One region of the Erwinia sp. HR93 genome, then DNA from elsewhere that is predicted to be linked to it. Evidence: predicted binding sites of a transcription regulator. Region 1 holds the regulator's gene; each other region holds the start of a gene.
The links. The regulator LexA, encoded in region 1, represses DNA repair genes until DNA is damaged. The targets are predictions, from matches to a motif close to TNCTGTATGTACATACAGNA.
Positions count from the first base shown of each region.

Region 2: the regulator LexA is predicted to act here: its motif matches at 2,337-2,356, upstream of sulA (SOS-induced cell division inhibitor SulA).
Region 3: the regulator LexA is predicted to act here: its motif matches at 2,388-2,407, upstream of dinB (DNA polymerase IV).

Region 1 covers NZ_JAXUDP010000001.1:1,076,179-1,082,210, reverse strand. Annotated here, with positions in the region: gene zur (zinc uptake transcriptional repressor Zur) at 647-1,168, shown strand; gene SFA31_RS05125 (CsbD family protein) at 1,246-1,455, opposite strand; gene dinF (MATE family efflux transporter DinF) at 1,747-3,075, opposite strand; gene SFA31_RS05115 (hypothetical protein) at 3,622-3,837, shown strand; gene lexA (transcriptional repressor LexA) at 3,969-4,577, opposite strand; gene SFA31_RS05105 (diacylglycerol kinase) at 4,686-5,054, opposite strand; gene plsB (glycerol-3-phosphate 1-O-acyltransferase PlsB) at 5,186-6,032, shown strand, end outside.
Region 2 covers NZ_JAXUDP010000001.1:2,768,581-2,774,612, forward strand. Annotated here, with positions in the region: gene ompA (porin OmpA) at 378-1,448, opposite strand; gene sulA (SOS-induced cell division inhibitor SulA) at 1,804-2,316, opposite strand; gene SFA31_RS12905 (TfoX/Sxy family DNA transformation protein) at 2,531-3,157, shown strand; gene yccS (YccS family putative transporter) at 3,142-5,289, opposite strand; gene SFA31_RS12915 (YccF domain-containing protein) at 5,303-5,752, opposite strand; gene helD (DNA helicase IV) at 5,888-6,032, shown strand, end outside.
Region 3 covers NZ_JAXUDP010000001.1:1,793,067-1,799,098, forward strand. Annotated here, with positions in the region: gene lpcA (D-sedoheptulose 7-phosphate isomerase) at 1-559, shown strand, start outside; gene SFA31_RS08305 (class II glutamine amidotransferase) at 585-1,352, shown strand; gene dpaA (peptidoglycan meso-diaminopimelic acid protein amidase) at 1,323-2,072, opposite strand; gene dinB (DNA polymerase IV) at 2,421-3,476, shown strand; gene pepD (beta-Ala-His dipeptidase) at 3,585-5,042, opposite strand; gene gpt (xanthine phosphoribosyltransferase) at 5,293-5,751, shown strand.

The DNA.
Region 1 (6,032 bases):
GCTTTTAGGCTCGCTAACGTACTTCTGCTTAGATTCTTTAGAGATATATTTCCGGCTCACAGCGTTAACTAACGGTAAAATTTGTAATACCCGTATCCGGCGCGCCGTTTGGATGATATCTTCCTGCCGGTTGGCTGCGCCAGATTTAACTCATTGTTCCTGGAAACATTCCGTTAGATCTAACGCGCGTTAAAAATAAGGATATCCTTCATATAGATAACCCCTATCTTAATATTATCGCCTGAATCTTAATATGCGCCTTAGCGACTCTATAACGCGAATATAGCGGCATTTAGCGTTAAGCAATGACCGTTATTAAGCGCGAGCTGGCTGCGGTTTAGGCAAATAATGGCGCCTTCACCTTCTTATTATCAGCCCTTTTTGATTCACACATAGCGGCTCACAAATATTCGCATGGAATATAAGCCGCGCGCGCCTTTCGTGAGCATCACCTACGGCAAAGCCGGGGAGCGCTCAGGTGATAAAAAGGAATGTCATCCCCATACGCCCTTTATCAATCATGATGAATCAGGATCCTTTTACCTTTCTAAACCGAGCCGCTGGATTCAGAATGCTGAACCCATATTTCAGCGTTGCGCGCAGATCGTGTTACAGTTTCTCCACCCCACTCTTTTAAAGGATGCAGATGGAGATGACTACCCCGCAGGACCTACTCGCTCGTGCAGAAAATCTCTGTCTGCAACGTAATGTACGTCTGACGCCGCAGCGGCTGGAAGTGCTACGCCTGATGGCGCAGCATAATAGTGCCATTAGCGCATATGATCTTCTCGATCTTCTAAAGGTCAGTGAACCGCAGGCCAAACCGCCAACAATATACCGAGCGCTGGATTTTTTACTGGAACAGGGATTTGTTCATAAAGTGGAATCCACCAATAGTTATGTGGTGTGCCATCATTTTGATGAGCCAACGCATACATCCGCAATGTTTATCTGCGATCGCTGTGGCCAGGTAAAAGAAGAGAGCGCCGAGGGAGTGGAAGATATTATGCATCTGCTGGCGGCAAAAAAAGGGTTTGCGCTTCACCATAATGTTATTGAAGCTCACGGGCTGTGTGTCTCATGCGCCGAGATTGAAGCCTGTCGTAACCAAAATACCTGCCGCCACGATCATAGCGCGATGCAAAAGAAGCGCGGGCGAAAAGGATAAATATAGCGCGGGGTAAGTGCGGTACGTCCTTGTACCTGAGGGTGCCTCATGATGAGGCCGCACATTGAGAGAAAAGGTTACCAGTGATAATCGTTACGCTTTTCCCAGTCAGAAACTTCTTTTTCTGCCTGATCTTTCTGATAGCCGTAACGCCCCTGGATTTTACCGACGAGCTGATCGCGTTTACCTTCCACCACGGTGAAATCGTCGTCTGTCAATTTGCCCCATTGTTCTTTCACTGAGCCTTTGAACTGCTTCCAGTTACCACCGATTTGATCTTTATTCATTACAAACTCCTTATCGTTCGGTTTATCAAGCCAGAAATTCAATACTCTGCAAAGTGGCATACTCTTTGTCGTACGGTAAAGCTGGCAATCGGTAACATAACGTCTGCTACACAGGCTCAACCGTCGCATTGAGCCTTAAGTTTAGACAAGGATTTTATATTCAGCGGTGTTTTAAGAGTTTTTACCTAAAAAATACTTGGCAGCCGACTATCCCGCTTCTGACGGAAAGATTTTCAGGATGGCGACGCATCAATAGTAAAGGCCGACTATTACGCTGCTGGGCAAGCACCGTCACTCTACATCCGCAAACCAGGAACGGTTGCGCCAATGCTGGCGCCAGAACCACCCCAGCGACAGGCCACGAAGCGCTAAAAAAACCGCCAGCGCCAGCCATAGGCCATGGTTGCCTAAAACAGGTACGGTTAACAGCGTAAGACCAAACCCGGCCGCCGCAATCGCCATACTGTTACGCATTTCAGCGCCACGGGTAGCACCTACAAACATACCATCCAGCAAATAGCACCAGACGCCAATCACCGGTAACAGAACCTGCCAGTACAGGTAGTGATCGGCCAGCGTTCGTAACTCAGGCAGCGAAGTTAACACTGCAATGATATAGCGCCCAAAGCAGGCATAAATAACGGCAAAGCACAGCGCGACAAGCCCCGCCTGCCGACAGGCAGCGTGCCACAGGTTAAGTAGCTGCCCACCGTTGCGCGCCCCGTAAGCCTGCCCGGAATACGCCTCCACCGCATAAGCAAAGCCGTCAAGCGCATAGGCCGTAAACGTCAGTAGCGTCATTAACACCGCATTGACCGCAACAATATCGTTCCCTAGCCTGGCACCATAGATGGTCAGCGACGCGAAACATATCTGTAATAGCAGCGAACGCAGCATGATATCGCGATTCAGCGCCAGTAAACGGCGCAGATTGCCGCGCCACGCGCCTTTGAGTAGCTGGATATCTATACCGCGCAGGCGCATCACTCGAAATACCATAATTAGTCCCACCAGCAGCGTGCCATATTCTGCTATTACCGTTGCCAGCGCTGCCCCCCGCACGTTCATGCCAAGTCCCATAACGAACCAAAGGTCGAGTGTGATATTCAACACATTCCCCACCACCAGCAAAATAACCGGAGCCCGCGCATACTGGACGCCCAATAACCAACCTAATAGCACCAAATTCGCCAGCGAGGCCGGCGTGCTAAGCCAGCGGATCTCCAGAAAACGACGCGCCTGATATAAAACATTTTCATTGCCGCCCACCGCATGCAAAGCCAGGTCAATCAGTGGAGTACGTAACGCAACGATAGCAACCCCTGCGCTTAACGCCAGCATCATAGGCTGAGCTAAAGCGCGCGCCAGCGCCGGGATATCTTTAGCCCCCCACGCCTGAGCGGTCAGCCCCGTCGTGCTCATACGTAAAAAAAGCAGCAGCATAAACAGGAAGCTGGTCGTGGTTGCTCCCACGGCTACGCCGGCCAAATAATCTGGCGAATCAAGATGGCCGATAACGGCGGTATCCACCAGCCCCAGCAGCGGTACAGTGATATTGGAAAAAATCATCGGCAGCGCCAGCCGCCACAGTGCTTTATCTGTTTTATGGAAAAAAGGCATCGTCCAGCCCATTTATAATGATTTATCTTCTCCTGCTGCGAACAGCAGGCTTCATGGTTCTAAACTACCCGATCGGGCGTAGCGCAGGCGTAACATGGCAAATGATTGCGCGCGCTTTAGTGCCCCTGCATTCAGCCAGATATTCACAAGTTAGCGTGGTGCTCTCAATAAAGCTAAATAGACCGGGCCGCAAAGTGTATCCAATTTAACGGCAAATAACGTTCTTAAGTTCAGGCAGCATTGTTGAGATGAATATTAAAAAGCTTAAATAGAGGTCAGTAACGCCTCGGACACTGAAACAACCTGTGAATAAGCGGGATAAGGTAAGTATGATGGCTCTATCAAATACATCACCAGCGCTTTCTTCCTGACAAGAAAAGCGACCGGCTAATAAGATAAGCATCTGGCAGGCACGGAAGATATACGCATCCGGAAGATATGTACATTAATCCCAGACGAATGCGTATATCAGAGCACCTTCCACCGTATAAGCTGGAGCGCAGGCTAAAACTATTGTGCAAAGGAATTACCGGGCGAAGGCCGTGCGTGCAGGCAAATAACCTGCCACACACCGCCATAATTTACCTGCTTCAGTTAACCCGCATCCCTTTGCTTATCGACTCTGCATCGGCCGGCTATGTTTCCCTTCCCCTGTCGTTTTCATCTCAGCGCAGCGCTGAAAAAGTAGAGTTCGCCGCGCAGCATCCTGCCCTGAAATTACGGTGCGCCTGGCAACGTCTGACGTTGAGGAAACTACTCTGATTGTAATAGCTGACACACTGCGCGCCGCCTGTGGGCTGGCAGCACGCGAATAAAAGCGCCGACAGGATGGCTGGCGCTTAATCCAAATATACCGCAGATAATAGCCAGGAAGGCTTAGTGTTTTAAAACGGTTAGAGCCATTCGCCGTTGCGAATAACGCCGACGGCCAAGCCCTCAATGCTAAAGTTTTGCGAACGCAAATCCACTTCAATCGGCTCGAAGTCACTGTTTTCTGGCAGTAGCCAGACAACATTTCCCTGTTTTTTTAACCGCTTCACCGTGACCTCGTCTTCAATACGAGCAACTACTACCTGACCATTGCGTGCTTCCTGGGTTTTATGTACGGCAAGTAAGTCACCGTCCATAATACCGATATCTTTCATCGACATACCGCTCACGCGCAGGAGAAAATCAGCGCCAGGCCTGAATAAAGAAGGATCAACCTGATAGTGCCCTTCAATATGCTGCTGCGCCAGCAGCGGCTCTCCGGCGGCAACGCGCCCTACCAGCGGAAGGCCTGCTTCTTCTTCCACCATCAGTCGAATACCACGGGAGGCACCAGAGACGATTTCAATTACGCCTTTCCGCGCCAGCGCCTTTAAATGCTCTTCCGCGGCATTCGGAGAACGAAATCCAAGCTGCTTAGCAATCTCTGCCCGCGTTGGCGGCATACCCGTCTGGCTAATATGCTCCCGGATGAGGTCAAAAACCTCCTGCTGTCTGGCCGTTAACGCTTTCATTTCGCCCCCTGGTTGTATATACAGTTATGCTGTGAGTATATACAGCGCAATACGTTAAGGGAACCATAATTCAGCAAAAACCAGCGACTTATCGCAATACCGGGCGAATCAATAAAAGCGTTGCCACAATAATGAGATCCAGACAAAAGCGGCGAGCAGCATCGCAATGAATACCGCCGCCGATCCCATATCCTTCGCGCGGCCAGAAAGTTCATGCTTTTCAGTACCGATACGATCAACCACTGCTTCAATGGCGCTATTAAGAATTTCAACGATCATAATAAGTACCACGGATCCAATAAGCAGCACGCGCGTTAACGCATCAATATCCAGCCAGCAGGCGATGATTATGCCCGCGACCGCCAGTAATGTTTCCTGACGAAAGGCCGCCTCATTGCGCCATGCGGCGCGAAGCCCCTTCCAGGAATAGCCGGCAGCCTTGATAATACGGGTAATACCGGTGGTACTATTAGCCATGAAAAAACCCTTTTTTAAAATTTGCGTCCTGGCGAAAAAGCCGTAAATACAGCAATGTCGCAGAATTTATATGCTATTTCTGGTATGCTGCGCCGTAATGACGCTCTTCACTCAGAGGCTTAACATTGTCTATGGTAGACTGGCCCCACTTTTTCTATAAGTTGCTTAATTTACCACTAAGTTTGCTGGTAAAAAGTAAATTAGTTCCTGAAGATCCCTGCGCTGAGCTGGGGCTCGATATCTCCAGACCGATAATTTATGTCTTACCGTACAATTCAAAAGCGGACATTCTGACGCTTCGTGAACAGTGTCTGGCGCACGATCTGCCCGATCCCTTCGATCCGCTTGAGGTTGATGGCATTGTTTTACCGCGCTACGTATTTGTCCACGACGGACCGCGCGTATTTACTTATTACACGCCAAAAGAAGAGTCGATAAAACTGTTTCATGATTATCTGGATCTTCACCGGCGCAACCCTAATCTGGATATCCAATTGGTGCCGGTTTCCGTTATGTTCGGGCGCTCGCCCGGGCGTGAAAAAGGAGAATCAAATCCTCCTTTACGCATGCTTAATGGTATTCAGAAATTTTTTGCGGTGCTGTGGCTGGGCCGCGATAGCTTTGTCCGTTTTTCCACGCCCGTCTCGCTGCGCTGGATGGCCACGGAACACGGCACCGATAAAAGCATCGCGCAGAAACTGCTGCGCGTTGCGCGTATGCACTTCGCCCGCCTCCGTTTAGCCGCCGTAGGGCCGCGCCTTCCTGCTCGCCAGGATCTGTTTAATAAACTCCTTTCATCCCGGGCTATCGCTCGGGCGGTCGAGGATGAAGCTCGCAGCAAAAAAATTTCGCATGAAAAAGCGCAGCAAAATGCCATTGCACTAATGGAAGAGATTGCCGCCAACTTCTCCTATGAGGCCATTCGCATTACCGACCGCGTACTTGGTTTCACCTGGAACCGGCTTTATCAGGGGATTA
Region 2 (6,032 bases), 1.7 Mb from region 1:
GTTTGCGATATTTCTATAGCCGCAGGCGTGGATTAAGGTTGCCACAAATGCCATGGCACTATTTATAAGTGAAAATACCTATTTGTGCCGAATTTAACTTCCTCATCGTCCGGCAGATAATTCATTTTAACGCTATCCGATTTTAACTATAGCCATATTGCTTCTCTGCTATTTGCCTAAATTACAGAAGGATTGCTATAGATAAGCACTTCTAATTGATGTTGTTATAGCGGCGCGAAGTTATATTGGGCTGTAAGGCGGAAGGCGGAAGGCGGAAGGCGGAAGGCGGAAGGCGGAAGGCGGAAGGCGTTTTTAATTCATTCGGAAATATAAAAAAACCCCGCCTAAGCGGGGTCTTAACATTAAAAGGTAATAACTTAAGCCTGAGGCTGAGTTACTACATCTTTAACGCCTTTAACTTCGATTTCTACGCGACGATCGGGTGCCAGGCAGTCGATCAGTGCAGCGCGACGTTTCACGTTGTCACAGGTGTTGCCAGTAACCGGGTTAGATTCGCCCATACCGCGTGCAGAAATTTTATCTGCCGGGATACCTTTAGAAATCAGGTAGTCAACAACAGACTGTGCGCGTTTTTCAGACAGTTTCTGGTTGTAAGCATCTGAACCGATACGGTCCGTGAAGCCCAGAACTACAACGGAGCCGTCTTTCGGATCCAAGTTGCTTAGCTGAGTATACATCTGATCCAGCGCCTGCTGGCCTTCTGCTTTCAGCGTAGCTTTGTTGAAGTTAAACAGAACATCAGACTTCAGAGTGAAGTGTTTAGTCTGTACTTCAGGAGCCGGAGCCGGTGCCGGTGCAACCGGAGCAGGAGTATCCTGACCGAAGCGGTAGGATACGCCCAGGCTCAACATACCGTTGTCCGGACGAGTGCCGACGGTGTGTGCATCGCCGATATTGTTAACCCACTGGTATTCCAGACGAGTTGCGATATCTTGAGTAAGAGCCCACTCGAAACCTGCGGCGTAGACCGGAGAAACACCGGTGTCGTGATCTTTCAGACGCTTACCCAATGCGTTTTTCGCTGAAGAATCTGCACGCCATACCATACCACCCAGACGAGTATAGATATCCAGATCGTCCAGAATCGGGTAGCTCAGTTTAGCGGTCAGCTGAATACCCTGCGCTTTGAATGCGCCGTTTTCTTCACTGCCTTTGTACTGCATACGACCTAACCAGTCATAACCCATTTCAAAACCAACATATGGGTTAACCTGGTAGCCACCGAATGCGCCAGCGCCAAGCTGGTTTTCGTGGGTCGGGCCATTGCCGATACCAGAGTCGTAGCCATTACCGTAGAAACCGGTGTCATGATACTGGGACCAACCCAGTTTTGCACCTGCATACCAGGTGTTATCTTTCGGAGCGGCCTGCGCTACGGTAGCGAAGCCAGCCAGTGCCACTGCAATCGCGATAGCTGTCTTTTTCATTTTTGCGCCTCGTTATCATCCAAAAAGGCCACAGGCCTTAAAGCCATTAAAGCCCACGGTTAAATCCTTCATCCGGGTAGGTGCTCAGTTGTAACTCTACCGCTAAGGCGGTTTATAGTGAGCAACCCCGGCGAGCTAAAGTCTACAACGTAGTGGAAAACTTACAAGTGTGAAGTCCATCAGATACATAGAAAAAAAGGAATTGATGACATAATTAGTCACAAAAAAGCTTAAAATTTCATCGAGTAACTTTTATCAGTAACGCTGGAGAAGCATAGCCAGTCAAGGTTTCACCACTTTTTCCAGTAACCTGGCGAAGTTCAAAAAAAAATGCCAGGATTAATCCTAAATTTACTTAATGATACAAACTTGTGTGAATTTTAATATCGTTTCGTGGTCTGGATGAGGAAATTATGTGACCCACTGGACGTAAAATAAGCCCAACGCCAGTCCCTGTTTCTGCTGCGGATGCGAGCAAATGGTGTTCTGCCAATGTAAGCTCTCGCGATAACCAGCCAACGACCACACTATAGTTTCCGGTCTGTAATGCTTTTGCCATGGTTGTTACCATAGTTTCTGAACTGGTGTGGTTTGCCTGCATTACCTTGTCGATAGGTAGTCCAGCTTCCTCTACCCACTGGCGATTTAATTTCTGATGCGGCGTTAGCCACAGTTGCCAGCGAGATTGTAAACCAAGCTGCTGTAATAAGGGTAATAACAGCATTTGTGTTAATTGTGGGCGCTCTGCACTATAAACAATTTCGCTGATCATGCCCTGTACGTATTGCGCCTCGCATACAAAACTTTGAGTGCCGTGAATGCGATGAGAAGATTGAGGCATGCGTTGGCGATAAGTGAGTGTGTTCATAGTGCCTTCCATCGTAATATTACTGTATGAATGTACAGTATCCTTTGCATGAGCAAAGATCAACCCAATTTTTGAAAGCACATCGCAGTTTGCAAAAAGCGTCATCATGAAGTGCCAATTCCGATTGCGCTTTCCAAAGAAGTTGCCTATTTTCCCGTTAGCTGAACCATCAATGAAGCCTGTTTTCTATTATTTGATTTTAAAGGATAAAAATATGAAGGACTCATGCTACGCAAAAATTTATAAGACGCGATCCTGTCTTGCACCATTAGGTGATATCCAACATAAAGCGCTATTTGGGGGATATAGCCTTGCCGTGCAGGATACTGTTTTTGCGATGGTCGCTAAGGGGGAACTTTATTTACGGGCAAGCGAAGAGTGCGTGGAATATTTTCGTAAACGCCAGGCACCAGCATTGGCATTTACTCGTCATGGTCGTGATGTTTGCCTGAATTATTACAAAGTTGATGAGGCGCTTTGGCAAGATGAAAAGCAATTATTATCACTTTCAAAGCTGGCATTAGAAGGCGCGCAAAATGAAAAACAAAAGCGTGCCGCCGGTGGCCGCCTGAAAGATTTACCGAATCTCAATTATAGTCTTGAAAATATGCTGTGGCTGGCAGGTATACATGATGTTGAAACCTTACGGGCGACGGGCGCACGCGAAGGGTGGTTACGGTTACGCAAAATAAATAAAACTGCGGGAATTAGAATTCTGCTGGCCCTTGCCGGCGCTTTAACCGGGCAGCATGCCGCCGCGCTTCCGGCTCAGCTAAAGCAGGAGCTACTGGAATGGGCGGCAGATCAAATGCACCAGGATGATAATTATTCCGGCAAATGACAAATTTGTTTTTGGCACTGAGATAGTTCAGGTATCAGTGATACCAGCAATCCAATCTGCTGTATGACCAGGGTTTTTTTGTTGTCTACCCGGAAAGCACTGTGCTCAAGGCGTTGAATTATCGCTTTAAGTGTGTGCTGAATATTTTCATTGTTTACATCAGTGCTGAAATTTAGCGTGCTATCGATATAGCATACCGTTTCATCCAGAAGTGTGAGCGTTTCGGCATCGCAGAGTTTTTCCCGATGAGCTCCCAGCGTTGAAATATAGCTATTAAAAGTATGATTCAGGCAAAGTAAGCGGAATGCTGCTTCACGTATTTCAGGTTTAACATTGGGTTCAGTGGACATATTAGATACCACAGAGGCGAACTCAGCATCCTGATTATGAGCATTACGCCGGGCAATACGATAATCCAGACGGTTATCACGTCCCTGGTGATATTGTTCCATAATCGCATCGAGGTAGCGGCAGTTTGCCTGAAAGGCGCGTTCAACGACCGAAGGGAGGCGCCGGAAACGCCAGTCTGGCCAAATAAAACTAACCGCAGTCCATGCGATAGCACATCCAATAAGTGTGTCAATAATGCGCGGTATTGCAACAATAAAGCCTTCACCCAGAAGGTTAAAACACAGCAGTACCAGCAGGGTAATAAATAATGTTGCGTGAGCATATTGTATATTGCGAAATGCAAAAAAAAGGACGCCGCTCAGAACAATTAAAAGTAATTGCCCTTCAATTGAAGGCACCAGAAGTAATATAGGAATGCCGATAGCTACCCCAAGCAGCGTTCCTATTATACGCAGTTTTAGACGGTGGCGAGTTGCATTATAGTTGGGTTGGCAGACAAACAGGCTGGTAAGCAATATCCAGTAGCCATGTTTTAGCCCCGTTAACTGTATAAAAATATACCCAAGACACAGCACTAAAGACATCCGCACCGCGTGACGAAAAAGCGCTGATTCAGGCGTAATCGTATGTTTTATTCGCAACCACATATCATGGATACTGTTTAAACTATCATCTGCGAGCTGGTTTTCAGGATCGCTAACCCGTTGAACTATTGCAGACTGCTCAGACTCAATTGTGGCGAGTTGCGTATCTATAGCTCGCAGATTTCTGATAAGAAAGCGAATAGCTTCGCGTTCAGCGGTGGTTATATCAAGCGGGGATAAACGCTCCAGCGCGGTGTCCAGATGCGTGAAATAACGTTCAAAACGTGCGTCGTGGCGGTATGGCGTACGTAATAAAATTGCACGGGATAGCTGCTGGCAAGCCTGGGCCTGCATTGATAACAACCGCTGGAAACGAAACATTACATCGCTGTGGCGAAATTTATCGCGCAGCGCCTGATACTGGATATGTGAGGCATTGGCCCGCTCGTGGATATCCTGAGCTGTGAAGTAGTAGTGAAGCGCGCGACGCGTTCCCCGCTGTCCGCGATCGCCGCGCAGGCGGGTGAGTAAAATCGCTTTTGTCTGATTAAGTGTGGCGACCAGAAGGCCATTAGCCATAGCCAGATCGAGTAATAATGCCTGGCTATCATCTTCAATATCGGGATCAAACAGCCGGGACTTAAGCTCAAGATAATGCGCAAGTTCGCCATAGCTTTGGGATAGACTATCCTGTGCCGGGCGTATGGGAAATATGAGGTGCCCGACAAGGGTAAGCAGATTGTACCAGATAGCCCCCGCAAGCAATAACAAAGGCTGTTGATACCAGGTATGAAATAAGGAAAAGCCCAGCATGGTATAGATAGCAATCAGCAGTGCGCCGAATGCAATAGTTGCATAACGCTGTCCCAGGCTGCCTAACAGAATAAAGCCACTGGTTGATAACATTAACCCCACGGTAAAAAAGACTGGCATAGGGAAAAGCAGCTCTACGGACACTGAAGCGACAAAGAAGCTGATTAGCGTAATAATGAGATTGCGCAGGCGCCCGGCTAAACGATCGTCTAAATCCGCCAGCGCGGCGGCAACAACGCCGAGCGTTAGCGGGATAGTCAATTTAACTTCATTAAGCCACCAGGGAAATGCTGCGCATCCGCTTAGAGCGATAAGTATGCGAACATTGTAAAGCCAGGCGCTATTACCGGTATAGCGTTGCAGCAATGGGCTAAGTTTCACCACGCAGGTTGACCGCTTATTGGGAGAAAGAATGACGCGCGTTCGCTTCACGGGCGGCGCGGGCCGTTTCAATAGACACTACGCGGCGTCCTACGGGCCAAAGTGCAATTGCCGCTATTTTAAAATTGGCGATACCGACTGGTATACCGATTAGCGTCAGGCACTGGGCAATCCCTGCGCCAATGTGGAGTAGACAAAGCCACCAGCCAAAAAAGATAACCCACAAAATATTTAGCAGCGTACCGCCGGTATTCATGAGTGCATTCTTTCGTGCGGGATACAAAACGTCCACATGAACAGCTTCGTTACCGTAGGGCAGCAAAGATAGCTTTGTTATTTCCCAGCATGAACGCGTTAACGGTAATGTAAATATTAGGATGATACTGACGATTGTGGCCAACAGCCATGAAGCGGTGGTTAAAAAACCGCCCAAAATAAAATTAAGGATATTCAGTACGGTGCGCATAAATTACCCAAGTATAATAAAACGTATCCGGAGCGATGAGAGAAATGATTGTACCGTGTTTTTGTCTGGAGCGGGGGTTCTACGGCGGGTAAACTCAATATTTCAAAAAATCACTCGGGCAGGGCTGTGACTGGCATGGAATTAAAAGCAACCGCGATAGGCAAACATTTAGCACAACATCCGTACAATCGCGTGCGTATGCTTAATGCAGGCGTTGAAGTTTCAGGCGAACGGCATCAGTACCTTATTCCTTTCAATCAACTATTAGCCATTCACTGTA
Region 3 (6,032 bases), 720 kb from region 1:
ACTTAACGAAGCGGCGGAAACGCTGGCGAATTTCTTGCAAGATGACGCCAATATTCATGCAATTCAGCGTGCGGCCGTTTTGCTGGCGGACAGCTTTAAAGCCGGGGGAAAAGTGTTGTCATGCGGTAACGGCGGTTCACACTGTGACGCAATGCATTTTGCCGAAGAGTTGACCGGGCGTTTTCGTGAAAACCGTCCTGGCTATCCGGCGATTGCGATTTCCGATGTCAGCCATCTTTCCTGTGTGGGTAATGATTTCGGTTTTGATTATGTTTTTTCCCGCTACGTTGAAGCCGTAGGGCGCGAAGGCGATGTACTACTCGGCTTGTCGACTTCCGGAAATTCTGCCAACGTTATCAACGCCATTGAGGCCGCACACGTTAAGGGCATGAAAGTTATCGCGCTGACGGGCAAAGACGGTGGGAAAATCGCCGGCACCGCCGATATTGAAATCCGCGTGCCCCATTTTGGCTACGCCGATCGCATTCAGGAAATTCACATTAAAGTTATTCATATCCTGATGATGTTAATTGAGAAAGAGATGGTGAAAAAAGCGTAGCGGCGCTTAACTTTGGGGAGGAAGCATGTGTGAATTGCTTGGCATGAGCGCCAATGTGCCGACGGACATTTGCTTTAGCTTTAGCGGGTTGGTTCTGCGCGGCGGGGGCACCGGCCCCCATAAAGACGGCTGGGGGATTACCTTTTATGAAGATAAAGGCTGCCGGACGTTTAAAGATCCACAGCCCAGCTTTAACTCCCCAATCGCGCGTCTGGTACAGGAGTATCCTATTAAGTCCCGGGCGGTGATTGCACATATTCGCCAGGCGAATCGCGGCAAAGTCGCGCTGGAGAACACGCATCCCTTTACCCGCGAGCTGTGGGGCCGAAACTGGACATACGCGCACAACGGTCAGTTACGCGGTTATCGCGCGCTGGAAACTGGCACCTTTCGCCCGGTAGGCGAGACTGACAGCGAGTATGCGTTTTGCTGGTTGCTACATCAGCTCACCCAGCGCTATCCCAGAACGCCGGGAAATATGGCGGCAGTATTTCGTTTTGTGGCGGCTCAGGCGCGGGGGCTGCGTGAAAAAGGCGTGTTTAACATGCTGTTATCGGACGGGCGCTATATCATGGCGTTTTGTTCGACCCGGTTATACTGGATAACCCGCCGCGCGCCGTTTGGCGTGGCGAAGCTGCTGGATAAGGACGTTGAGATTGATTTTCAACGGGAAACCACGCCCAACGATGTGGTTTCCGTAATTGCCACCCAGCCGCTAACCGGCAATGAAGACTGGCAGCAGATTGCGCCGGGTGACTGGGCGCTATTTTGCCTGGGTGAACGTATAGTTTGAGGCGAGCTGCGGCTGCTGCAGCAGGCCGCCGCTCTGGCTTGTCGGGCGGGTATTCACCACATATTGCCCATTTTGCACGCTGACCACGGGCGGTTCTTTATGCGCCATAAAATAGTCATAGCCCGGTTTTAGCTGCTGCCAAAAATCTGCATAGTACGACCGCTGGTGGCGCTTCATATTGGCGTCGGTCATACGGAAGGGATAAATGCTTACCGGCACGCGCGATTGCCCGAATACCAGGGCGCCGGTGACAAACTGGAAAATCTCGTCGATGCCGCCATCGGTCATGGCGTAGCAGCCAACGGACACGCAGGCGCCGTGGATCATCAGGTATTTGCCGTCATACCCGTGCTCACGATCGTATTGGTTAGGAAACCCGATATTAATCGCTTTATAAAAGCGGCTGTCAGGTTTGAGCTGGTTGCGCCCGACGTTGTAAAACCCTTCCGGACTTTTAAAATCACCCTGGCGCCGTTTGGGGCCGAGGCCGCCTGAGTAATTACAAATATTGTAGCTGCGCATTAATTCATATTTTTCGCCGCTCTTAACCCATAGCTCAAGGGTGCGCTCTTCTTTAAAGATTTGGATATAAACCGGTAACCCCATGAACTGCTGCTTATTCTGCACGGAAGGCGCCGCGCTGGCATTATTGCCCAGCAGACCTGCCCACGAGACGCAGGGAATCAGAAAGATCGCAATCAAAAGTGCGATTTTACGCATACTACTATTTCCTTGATAAAACGATAACGAATAGGGCGAAGCGACGTATGGCTTCCAAAATCGGAATCGTCTGGAAGCTGGCGCTCACATTATCACCGCCGTTAATTTTCGCAAGTGCGGCGCGCGGCTTTTTTCAACTGCGCGACGGTGATATCGCATTTTGACCCGCTTTAGCGGTGAAAGTTTATCGTCAGCGAGTATGTAGTGTAAGCGCTTCTCCGGCGAGCGCTCAGACCGTACTTAATGCTGGCGGGAAACGGCGGTCGTACGCCGTGGGCACGAAACGCATTGGATTGCCGCCCCGGGTTTTGGTTATACTGTATGGGTATACAGTTTAACTGGTCGCCTATGCGTAAAATTATTCATATTGATATGGACTGCTTTTATGCGGCCGTGGAAATGCGCGATAACCCCGCGCTGAGCGCGGTTCCTCTCGCTATTGGCGGCAGCCGTGAGCGGCGCGGTGTCATTAGCACGGCGAACTATCCGGCGCGCAAATTTGGCGTGCGCAGCGCTATGCCTACGGCAACGGCGCTGAAACTCTGTCCTCATCTCACATTATTACCCGGTCGCTTTGAAACATACCGGGATATTTCGCAGCAGATCCACGCTATTTTACGCCGCTATACCGATATGATTGAGCCGGTGTCGCTGGATGAAGCCTATCTGGATGTCACCGACAGCGCGCTGTGTCACGGCTCGGCGACGTTAATGGCCAAAGAGATTCGGGATACTATTCATCGCGAGCTGGCGCTAACCGCCTCGGCGGGCATTGCGCCCGTGAAATTTCTGGCTAAAATCGCCTCCGATCTGAATAAGCCAAACGGTCAATACGTTATTACTCCCCAGTCTATCCCGGGGTTTCTCTCCACGCTGGCGCTGGAGAAAATTCCGGGGGTAGGGAAAGTCACCGCCACCCGGCTTGAAACCATGGGGCTGCGCACCTGCGCCGACGTGCAGCGCGCAGACCTGGCGCTGTTACTGAAAACATTTGGTAAAGCAGGGCGCATGATATGGGAGCGCAGCCAGGGTATCGATGAACGCGAGGTTCAGCGCGACAGGTTGCGAAAGTCCATTGGCGTGGAGCGGACGCTTGCCGAAGATATCCACCACTGGCCGGCGTGCGAGGCGCTGATTGAACAATTATATCCGGAGCTGGAAAGGCGACTGATGAAGGTGCAGCCTGATTTATTAATCACCCGCCAGGGCATCAAACTGAAGTTTCATGATTTTCAGCTGACAACCCAGGAACACGTTTGGCCGCGCCTGAATAAAGACGACCTCATCGCCACGGCCAGAGAAGCCTGGGATAACAGGCGAGCGGGGCGGGGCGTCAGGCTGGTTGGTCTGCATGTAACCCTGCTCGACCCACAGCTGGAGCGCCAGCTTGTGCTCGGCTGGTAAACCTGCGGCCTAACGTTTGCACTGTGGTGTGCTATAAACGACGGGGCCGCCTCAACAAAGGGCGGCCCCGTTAGCGCGTAAGCGCCCGTCTATCAGGCGCTGTGCGGTTTATTTCTCCGGAATGGCTTTTAACAGCTCCGTCAGCAGCGTCCAGTACTGCCCGACGCTTGCAATATGCACCTGCTCATCCGGAGAATGCGGGCCGGTAATCGTGGGGCCAATCGACACCATGTCCATCTCCGGATACGGTTTTTTGAACAGCCCGCACTCCAGCCCGGCGTGAATAACCATGATGTTCGGCGTTTTGTTAAACAGCTTCTGGTAAGTCTCACGCACTAAATGCATCACCGGCGAGTGCTCATCCGGCTGCCAGCCCGGGTAGCTGCCCTTCGGCGTTGTTTTCGCGCCGGCGAGCTGCCCCAGCGACGTCAGCGTGCTCACTACCGCCTCTTTCCCGCTATCAACCAGCGAGCGGATCAGGCAGATAATTTCGATATTCTGTTCCGCCGTGGTCACGACGCCGACGTTCAGCGAGGTTTCGACCACGCCTTTGGCGACGTCAGAGTTGCGGATGACGCCGTTTGGTGTGGCATTGAGCAAATTGAGAAACGCGTCGCGGCTATTAGCGCACAGCGGGGCCAGCGTGCCGGTAGTGGCTTCCAGCTGCAGCGTGATGTTTTTTTCAACTGCGCCCAATTCATTGTGCAAAATTGCCTGGAACGCATTAACGCGCGCGCGCAGGGCGTCTATGTGTTCCGGGGCAACCGCAAGCGTAGCAAAGGCTTCACGCGGGATTGCGTTACGCAGCGTGCCGCCGCTGAAATCGATCACGCGCAGATCCAGTTCGCGCGCCTGGTCGCTTAAAAAGCGCGCCAGCAATTTATTCGCATTGCCAAGCCCGAAGTGAATATCGGCACCGGAATGGCCGCCTTTTAGCCCTTTAAGCGTCAGTTTTAGCGTTGCGAAACCAGCCGGCAGCGCTTCACGCGTTACGGCGAGGGTCGAGATAAAATCGATGCCGCCGGCGCAGCCCATATAAATCTCGCCTTCCTCTTCGGAATCGGTATTAATCAGAATTTCCGACTGTAACCATCCGCTTTGCAGACCGAATGCGCCTTCCATTCCGACTTCTTCCGTCATGGTGAGCAGCACTTCCAGCGGGCCATGCTGCACGCTGTCGTCAGCCAGCACCGCCAGCGCGGACGCCATACCGATACCGTTATCCGCGCCAAGAGTGGTGCCGCGCGCCTTTACCCATTCTCCGTCAATCCAGGGTTGAATCGGATCGGTAGCAAAGTCGTGAACGGTATCGTTATTTTTCTGCGGAACCATGTCCAGATGCGCCTGCAGCGCGACGGGTTTGCGGTTTTCCATGCCGGACGTTGCCGCTTTACGGATCAGGATATTGCCGACGCCGTCTCGCTCGACGAACAGTCCCTTCTCTTTAGCCCACGATATAATATGCCGGGCAAGCGCTTCTTCATGATAAGAGGGATGGGGAATCGCACAGATATCGGCGAAAATATTCCACAGTGGCTGCGGGGAGAGTTGAGACAATTCAGACAAAATGCGTCTCCTTGACGACGACCAGCAAAGTTGCGGGCACAGGGTTACAGAATAAGAATGCGCCACGGAAAAATCCCGGGCGAGGCGCTGAGGATATCATTTTCTCCGGCTTCATGGAGCATAAAAGCCTAAAAAGCGTTCCCTTACCCGCGCGGCACTGGTTTTTGCCGGCCCAGACCTCTATAATTTCGCGCAACCTATTTCCCCTTGAACACTTTTTAAGCCGTTATCACTGGCTGGGACACTTCACATGAGCGAAAAATACGTTGTCACCTGGGACATGCTGCAGATTCACGCCCGTAAACTGGCGAACCGCCTGCTGCCTGCGGAGCAGTGGAAAGGGATTATCGCCGTGAGCCGCGGTGGGCTGGTCCCTGCAGCGCTGCTGGCGCGTGAATTGGGCATTCGCCACGTTGATACCGTTTGTATTTCCAGCTATGACCATGACAACCAGCGCGAAATGAAAATCCTTAAGCGTGCGGAAGGCGACGGCGAAGGTTTTATTGTCATTGATGATTTAGTCGATACCGGCGGTACTGCGGTTGCGATTCGTGAAATGTATCCCAAAGCCCATTTCATTACTATTTTCGCCAAACCGGCCGGTAAGCCGCTGGTGGATGATTATGAAATCGATATTCCGCAAGACACATGGATTGAGCAGCCCTGGGATATGGGCGTCGCGTTTGTGCCGCCGCTGGCGGGACGTTAATCGCAGCGCTGCGACTCATTCTGTAAACCCGGCCCCAGCCCGGGTTTTTTATTGCCTGCCATCAACCGCATTCTGTAAATCTGTTCTTCTCATTGCGCTTTTTTAGTGTGCTTTGGCGGCGCCTTTGGCCGGTAAGGGTTAGCGTTTTCCGGGCGCACAAAAAGGCCATTCGTCCGTTTCTCAGAAACACCCTGCCGCCGGGATTACAGCGCCGGGCGCGATATCCCGCTCATAGAGGTCGACACATTTTTTCTGCAATCCCTGCGCTTGCCACGGGCACC